2 regions of the Rummeliibacillus sp. SL167 genome follow, and region 2 is predicted to be linked to the other one. Evidence: predicted binding sites of a transcription regulator. Region 2 holds the regulator's gene; the other holds the start of a gene.
The links. Region 2 encodes LexA, which represses DNA repair genes until DNA is damaged. Its sites were predicted from a motif close to CGAACATATGTTCG; they were not measured.
Positions count from the first base shown of each region.

Region 1 (4,448 bases), 440 kb from region 2:
CATGTCCATTCGCATTACGAGCAGCACGTCCAATTGTTTGGATAAGGGAACGTTCTGAACGTAAGAAACCCTCTTTATCTGCATCTAAAATGGTTACCAATGAAACCTCTGGAATATCTAAACCTTCACGCAACAAGTTAATGCCCACTAAAACATCATAAGTGCCGAGTCGTAATTCACGAATGATTTCAATTCGTTCCAATGTTTTGATTTCGGAATGTAAATATTGAACTTTGATGCCCATTTCTTTTAAATAATCCGTTAAATCCTCTGACATTTTTTTCGTTAATGTAGTGACGAGTACCCGTTCATTTCGTTCAACACGTTGTTGAATTTCATCGATCAGATTGTCAATTTGTCCTTCAATCGGACGTACTTCAATCTCTGGATCCAGTAGACCCGTTGGACGAATGATCTGCTCAACTGTTTCAGGCGTATGTTCTAACTCATAAGGTCCTGGTGTTGCCGATACATAAATGGCATTATGAATATGTTTTTCAAATTCCTCAAATCTTAATGGCCGATTATCCAATGCTGAGGGTAAACGGAATCCATGATCTACTAATACATTTTTCCGCGCCTGGTCGCCATTGTACATCCCTCGAATTTGCGGTAATGTAACATGGCTTTCATCGATAACTAATAAAAAATCCTCAGGGAAATAATCTAGTAATGTATAGGGGGTTACTCCTGGCTCTCGCAATGTTAAATGACGTGAATAGTTTTCAATTCCTGAACAAAAACCCATTTCACGCATCATTTCCAAATCATAATTTGTTCTTTGCTCTAATCGTTGGGCTTCCAATAATTTATCTTCTGCGCGTAGTTTTGCTAATCGATTTTTTAATTCATCTTCTATATTTTCAATGGCTTTTACTAATTTCTCTTCACGTGTAACGAAGTGGGAAGCTGGGAAGATAGCGATATGTTCACGATCGCCTAATACTTCACCAGTCAGTGCATCGATTTCACGAATTCGATCGACTTCATCTCCAAAAAACTCAATTCGGATACATCGTTCATCGCGAGAAGCTGGGAAAATCTCAACTACATCTCCTCGAACTCTAAACTTACCACGAGTAAAGTTGATATCATTTCGTTCGTATTGAATATCTACTAATTTTCGTAATAATTGATTTCTTTCAATTTCCATGCCTGTTCGAATAGAAACGACCATTTCTCGATATTCTTCCGGATTACCTAAACCATAAATACAAGAAACGGATGCAATAATAATGACATCTTCTCTTTCAAACAATGACGATGTAGCAGAATGTCTAAGCTTATCAATTTCATCATTAATACTAGCATCTTTTTCAATGTACGTATCTGTTTGTGGCACATACGCTTCTGGTTGGTAGTAATCATAATAACTGACAAAATACTCTACCGCATTATTGGGAAAAAACTCTTTAAATTCACTGTATAACTGTCCCGCAAGTGTCTTGTTATGTGCGATGACAAGAGTTGGCTTTTTCACTTCTTTTATGACATTCGAAATAGTGAAAGTTTTCCCTGTTCCCGTTGCTCCAAGTAGCGTTTGGTGCTTTTTACCCTGTTGCACACCTTCCACAAGTTGACGAATGGCAGTTGGTTGGTCTCCACTTGGTTTATAGTTCGAATGCAAATCAAATTCTTGCCCCATATTTTCTTCCTCCTCGCACGTTACCATCTAATGGCTATATTTTAACATAGCTGTTACCAAATATCGAGAAAATAACGAACATATGTTTTAGCGTTATACAACTTTCTTACTTGAATCACTTTAATTATCCAAAAACAGGAATATAGGTTATTTCAATATTTATTTTTGATTTATTTTTGGCAAAGTTTTGCGAAAAAACAAATAAAAAACAGTTTATTTAGAACTTTTCGCTCCAATCAAACTATTCATTTGGTTCAGATAAACCGTCCTTTTTACCAATTAAATGATTACTTTTGTCATTTTTGTGTGCCAAATACTGTTTGATAGTATAGGAAAAACATCAAGAATTTGCAAACTTTTTATTTTCTCATCATATTTTCAGTTGAAAGCTGGTGATATCATATACAATTCATATTCGATTAATGGCCATTACCTATTTCTTTGGCAAAAGATATAAGAATCTCAAAGGAGGAAAGTATGATGGAATACGAAATCGTTAATCTTTATGATTTTTGTTTAACACCGAATATTTGCATGCTGAAACCAATTGTTTTGGATGGTCATAACTATTCGCTCATTTTAGAATTAGAAAAAACATATGTGGTACCCTGCACAATAATCCGTTTAATGAATCGGATTTGTGCATCTTTAGGAACTAAATTAGATGCTACTTTAGAATATTCCAACAGCATTTTCAAAAATGTTCATCTCAAAAATAGTAGAGAGGAAAATATGATTAAACTCCCTATTGTTTTATCGCTTATTAACCAATTTTATATTTTCTTTCCTACAGCTTCTCCTAAAAAGAAGCACAATTCATGGATCTTATGGCAAAATTTCAGAGGGCATTCTATCATTGGTGATCACGACGGTATCGGTCTGCATTTTAAGAACGATGTCTACACGGAAGAACAGATTAGTTTTGTCACTCTTTCGAGACAGCAATACTATGCGTCCATTTTATATTTTCGTCATATGGATGATATACTGCGGAAACATCATCCACTCGAATTACTATTTACTGCTCGCACTGACTTATTTCTTGCGCCTTAGTTAAATAATAGGACAATAATTCTTCTACATGGTTACGCAAACGGATATTCGAATAACGGCGTGAATCTTGTACACGCTGGTGTATAAAAATATATTCTGAAAACAGGTCATCTCGTTCCCCACGTAATACTTGTAGTTGATTTTTTCGCAAATAGCGTTTCGTATTCGCAAGTTCCTTTTGAACATATTGGATCGTCTGCTCAACTAATTTTAAATAGGGCTGTTTCAATTTAAAGGTTCCTTGTTCAAACGCTTGATAGTCTCTTTGGAGAATCTGCAAAACCATTGGTAAGTAAATAACCTGTTCTAGCATTTGGATTGCTTCTTTTGATAATTTTAACATCATTCCACCTCCAAATAAAGAACAAATGTTCTATTTTATATTTTACAACGATCCTAAATTTTTGACAAGTTAAAAAGAAACAGATGTTCTTAATTGAAGTTCTGCATTAAAGTAAGTTGATGATTCAATTTTCTCCACAAGATATTGTGTATTCGTTGATTTCCGCTATGGCTTGCTCTCTTTCCTGCGGGCGGAACGTTGAGCTTCCTTAGCAAAGCTGAGGTATCTCAACTGTTCGTTCGTGGGATTATTTGCTCTTTCTGGGGATTTATTCGCTCTCCGGGGATTTATTCGCTCTCTCGGAAAGGATATTTGCTCTTTCCGAAGATTTATTTGCTCTCTGGGGATTTATTCGCTCTCCGGGGATTTATTCGCTCTTTCGGGAACTTTATTCGCTCTCTCGGAAAGGATATTTGCTCTTTCCGCAGGACATTGAATCGTCTTCACCGAGTAAGCACCGTTCGAAGAAAACAGGTTAGCCGTAACAAGGATCAGTATAAATGGAGCTAAAAATACGTGTTTTTTTAGAATTATGCTTAATTTATCATCTGTTTTTTCCTAATCAGCACGCCTGTCAGCTGTAAGAAGATGTCATCCGCATTTATCCGCACGCAAAGTAAAAAAGTACAATTCAAATTGAGGTGAAATCTTAAAAGATAGATTTTCCGACCTAACTTTTGGAATTCACATCACTGAATTGTACTTTTTGTTTATTTGATTGTCGATTTCTACTATCAGCAAAATTTATTTTCTTTATCTCTTATTGTATGTTAGCCAAACCAATTAGGCTTTTACAGACAGTCTCTCCCTCAACTACTGATGGGGGCAACATTTTGCTTTTTTCTTTCTTCTTCCTTTTACAGACAGTCTCTCCCTCAACTACCCTCTAGCTTATACTTGATTATTGATGTTGGGGACTTACTGTCTGTTAATATAGATCAGAGAAAGTTATGAAATATGAGCCTTCTTCATTTTTACATTACAATTGTGAGCGCAAGTAAGCGTTGATGAATTGGTCAATGTCTCCATCCATAACCGCTTGGACATTTCCAGTTTCGGTATTAGTGCGATGATCCTTAACCATCGAATATGGGTGAAATACATAGGAGCGGATTTGACTACTCCAACCGATTTCTTTTTGTTCACCACGAATATCATCCAACTGAGCTTGTTGTTCTTCTACTTTTAATTGATATAATTTTGCTTGTAACATGCTCATCGCTTTTTCACGGTTTTTAATTTGTGAACGTTCTGCTTGGCATGCCACTACAACACCTGTTGGTAAATGGTGAATGCGGACCGCTGACTCAGTTTTATTGATATGCTGTCCACCAGCACCTGTTGAACGATACGTATCGACTTTTAAATCCTCTGGGCGAATTTCAACAGCGATCTCATCTGTGAATT
Region 1 is NZ_VCBM01000001.1:2,065,131-2,069,578, forward strand. Features, by position in the region: gene uvrB (excinuclease ABC subunit UvrB) at 1-1,645, opposite strand, end outside; gene FEZ13_RS09320 (competence protein ComK) at 2,126-2,698, shown strand; gene FEZ13_RS09325 (YhjD family protein) at 2,664-3,041, opposite strand; one part of gene prfB (peptide chain release factor 2) at 4,021-4,448, opposite strand, start outside.
Region 1: a site for LexA is predicted at 1,721-1,734, ahead of uvrB (excinuclease ABC subunit UvrB). Genes of this name have one in related genera too.

Region 2 (4,448 bases):
AATATTTGGATGCCCAACAGCGTCTTAATGCTCAAATGGAAGCGATGAAAAAGATTGAAATACGTATGGATGAAGTGAACGAGCAGATCGGGATCCTTAAAGGGACGTCAGCAAAAATTCAAGATGTTACAGGAATCGTTTCTTCTATAGCCGATCAGACAAATCTCTTAGCTTTAAATGCTGCCATTGAGGCTGCACGTGCTGGAGAACATGGAAAAGGCTTTGCTGTAGTTGCAGATGAGGTTAGAAAACTTGCTGTACAAACAAAAAGCAGTTTAGCTAACGTCAGTACGCTAATTTCTGATACGAATAAGGGGATTGAAGGAGTCACTGGATCAGTTGCTGAAGCGAACGATTTAGTATCCGATGGGGTCAAAGAAATTACACAACTCGATCAATTTTTTGATCAAGTGTTTACACTTATGGAACAAATTAAAAAGGGCAGTGTGAAGATCGATGAAGAATTGCAATCACTCGTTACTGTCATCGAAGAAATTTCAAATGGTGTCAGTGACGTGGCGGTATCTACTGATCATTTAAATGAAATTGCTAAACAAATGAAGTAGAGTAACATAGAAATAAAGTTTCAGATAAAGTTGTGCAAAATAAGTTAAAATATAGCTTTGTATTCTTTCATTAACATAACATGCCTTATTCATAAGGTTGTTAAAAAGAAGTGATAATGTTTAAAAATAGAATTTTGACTACTTTGAGCTTGAATAAGTATAAAGGATTCTCATCGTTTTTATTTTTTACTATTTAAATAATGCAAACGAGGAAAACGATTTTTTTGTGATCACATGTGAAGAGGATATTGAATACGGGCATTTTTATAAAAAAGCGATTTAGTAAAATATCAATATTTATCCCGTATTAATAGGCAGTAATACTTCCCGCTCAAAATTCAGCGAAAGTAAAGAAGTTAAGAGGGAGAACAACTGCCGCATGCGCCCGATTGGTTAGGGCGGGCAAGATGTTGGTCACTCAGACGTTGGCACAGGACGTGACAACGCCTGAGTTCCTCTAGTTCAGTCGAGGATGAAGAAAACCCCACACTGATGAAAGTTTCGCTTTATAAGGTCAGTTGAGTGATTATATGAAGAAAAGCATCCAAATCTATTTAATTAGAATAGTTTTGGATGCTTTTTCATATAAAAGATTAGTGGACGTTTCGGTATAAACCAACCACTTTACCAAGTACAGAAACTTTTTCCACAATGATAGGGGCCATAGAAGAATTTTCAGGTTGAAGGCGGAAATATCCATCTTCTTTAAAAAAACGTTTTACTGTTGCTTCATTTTCTTCAGTCATAGCCACAATAATATCGCCATTATCGGCAGTTGATTGTTGTTTGACAATCACATAATCACCATCTAAAATACCAGCTTCAATCATTGATTCACCCATAATTTCAAGTATAAAGATGTGATCATCTGAAGTGCCATAAAAATCTGGAATCGGGAAATACTCTTCTATATTTTCAATGGCAGTGATCGGCATACCTGCCGTTACTTTTCCAACTAGAGGTACATGAATCACACCTTGTTTTGTAATATTGTCTTGGTCCAATATCTCTATTGCACGAGGTTTTGTAGGATCACGACGAATGAGTCCCTTGCTTTCAAGACGATTTAGGTGGCCATGTACAGTAGAACTCGAAGCTAACCCCACAGCCTCTCCAATTTCTCGGACGGAAGGTGGGTATCCCTTTGTGCGAACTTCCTCTTTAATAAACTCTAGTATATCTTCTTGTCTTTTTGATATTTTTTTCAATCTGTTCACCTCTTATCTTAGTTTCCTGCTAATTGTTAAATTTAGTATAGCATTACCGAACAAACAAAGCAAACATAAGTTCGAAAAAAGTGTTTGACAAAAACAAATGTTCGTTTTATATTAAGAACATATATTCCGAACAAACATTCGATGAAGGGGAGATTTGTATGAATTGGGTTAAAAGAAATCAAAATACGGCATTGTTTATGGTATTTGCAGTCATCTTTATGGCTATTCTACTTCTAATTAATAGAGATACAACAACATATACAAATATTAAGGTACAAGAAGGTGATACACTTTGGTCTCTGTCTGATCGATACAAAGGAAATTTATCTAATGCTGAGTGGGTTCGTCTAGTAAAAAATGAGAATAATATTATAGATGATAAAATTATTGCTGGTCATACTTTAATCATTCCTGACCATAAACAATCTGATTCAACAAACAAAGAAGTAGTATTGGCAAGTGACAAAAATGACGAATAAAAAAGCAGTACTTTATTGTCGAGTAAGTACAGAAAAGGAAACACAAGATACGTCGATTGAGAGACAGGAAATTGAGCTGAGAGCATTTGCACAGTCAAAGGGTTATGAGGTAGTAGCAGTATTTAAAGATAGACATAGCGGGTATGACATAGAACGCGAAGGCTTACTGGAATTGCTGGATTTTGTAAAGGAATATCACATTATGAATTTATTTATCCAAGATGAAACACGTTTAGGACGTGGTAATGGTCGAATGGCTGTTTTACATTTGCTTAAAAAGTTGAATGTGGATATCTTTACTTTAAGTGATGCTGGCACTATCAAATTAAATGAAATGGATACAATGCTCCTCGAAATTTTAGCCATTGTTGAAGAATATCAACGAAAATTGCATAATGCAAAGATACGGCGTGGCATGAAAAGGGCTGTGCAAAATGGTTATAGGCCAGAAAATAACTTAAAAGACCGCGGCAATGTGGAAGGTAGGGAGAGAATTGATGCACCAATCGAACAGATTGTTCATTTAAGAGAGAAGGGGATGACTTTTGAGGAAATTACTGCAACATTAAAAGGACTTGGATTCCAAATAAGCAAGGCTACCGTTCATAGGCGTTATAAAGAATATGAAGAAGAGCAAAACCTTAAAAATTGAAAATAGATCAGGTATGTTAAGAAGATTCCATTAAAGTATAAAGTGTAATAGTTAAAAATCGTATATTTTACGGACAATATTAGATATCAACTCGACTGAGAATGGATATTTGACAAAATGATTAGGCAGCAGAATCTCGGTTAAGAAATTCTACTGCCTTTTCGTTTTAAATATCAGCATACTTTCTGTATATAAAATCATTAATGCTTTTTCTAATTCTTCATAAGAAGCATAGGCAAAAGATAGACGAATATGATGTGCATCCTCTACATCATAGATATAGCCTGGATTGATCAATACTTTCTCTTTAAGTAACTTTAAAAAGAATTCCTTTGTAACAATCGGTTCATTAAATCTTAACCAAATATAAAATCCTCCCAATGGTTTTTCCCATGTAGCAATTGTATGAAAGTATTTGTGAAGTATGGATTCGGTAAATGCCGCACGTATTTTTAATTGAGATCCTAATTCAGCTAAATGCCTTTCATAAAGTCCTGATGTAAGCCAATAAGTAACGATTTTTTGCGAAATTGCACTAGAACCATAATCCATTTGCATTTTAATATCAGCCAGTCGTTTTATAACAGGGGTTGGTCCAATAATCCAGCCTATGCGTAACCCTGGACTTAATGTTTTAGAAACACTACTGACATATAATACTTGTCCAGAAGAATCTAAAGATTTGATTGACGGAAGAGGAGTATCAAACAATAATTCAGCATAAACATCGTCTTCTATGATAGGTATTCGAAGAGATTTACACATTTCATAGAAATTTTGTTTTTCCTTTGCTGTCCAAACAGTTCCGGTCGGATTATGAAGGGTAGGGACAGTATAGTATATAGATTGCCGATTCTTTTTGAATGAACATAATGTCTTTTCTAGAGACTCATCACGTTTAATGGATTTCATTCGCATACCAAATGATTGAAATGGATGAATGGAATTCAAATATGAACAGCTATCTTGAAAGACAATCGATCCTGATTCAAATAATCCCAATGCCATTAATTGAAGAGCTTGAAGTGCACCAGAAACAATGAGTATATTGTCAGGTGTAGTTGTAATTCCACGTTTTTTTACATATTGGCAGATCGCCATTCGTAATTCGTCACTCCCCTGTGGAGAAGAATAACCAATATCTTTTTCATGAAAGGTTAGTTTTTGAAGTGATTCTGTCAATTTTTTTGTCGGTAATAATTGGGGAGAAAGTTCACCTGTCCCTAATCGTATAATGGAACTGTCTTGTTCATATTCGTTTATCAGTTGAATCGTACGATCATTCGGTTTATGGATACTAGTATCAATATATCTTTGCCAGTTTGGTTGAGACTTTTTTGCAAGAAGATTCCATGAATTATTGGCAACAAAAGTACCAGCCCCAATTTTTGCCTCTAAGATGCCATCTGCCTTTAATTCTTCTAAAGCCTGTTGAATAGTACTTCTGTTAACTTCGAATTGCATGGCTAATTGTCGTTGTGTTGGAAGTTTTGTGCCTACTCCCCAATTTCCTAATCGTATTTGTTCTGTCATC
Region 2 is NZ_VCBM01000001.1:1,629,428-1,633,875, reverse strand. Features, by position in the region: gene FEZ13_RS07355 (globin-coupled sensor protein) at 1-566, shown strand, start outside; gene lexA (transcriptional repressor LexA) at 1,160-1,774, opposite strand; gene yneA (cell division suppressor protein YneA) at 1,942-2,262, shown strand; gene FEZ13_RS07340 (YneB family resolvase-like protein) at 2,252-2,914, shown strand; gene FEZ13_RS07335 (aminotransferase-like domain-containing protein) at 3,065-4,448, opposite strand, start outside.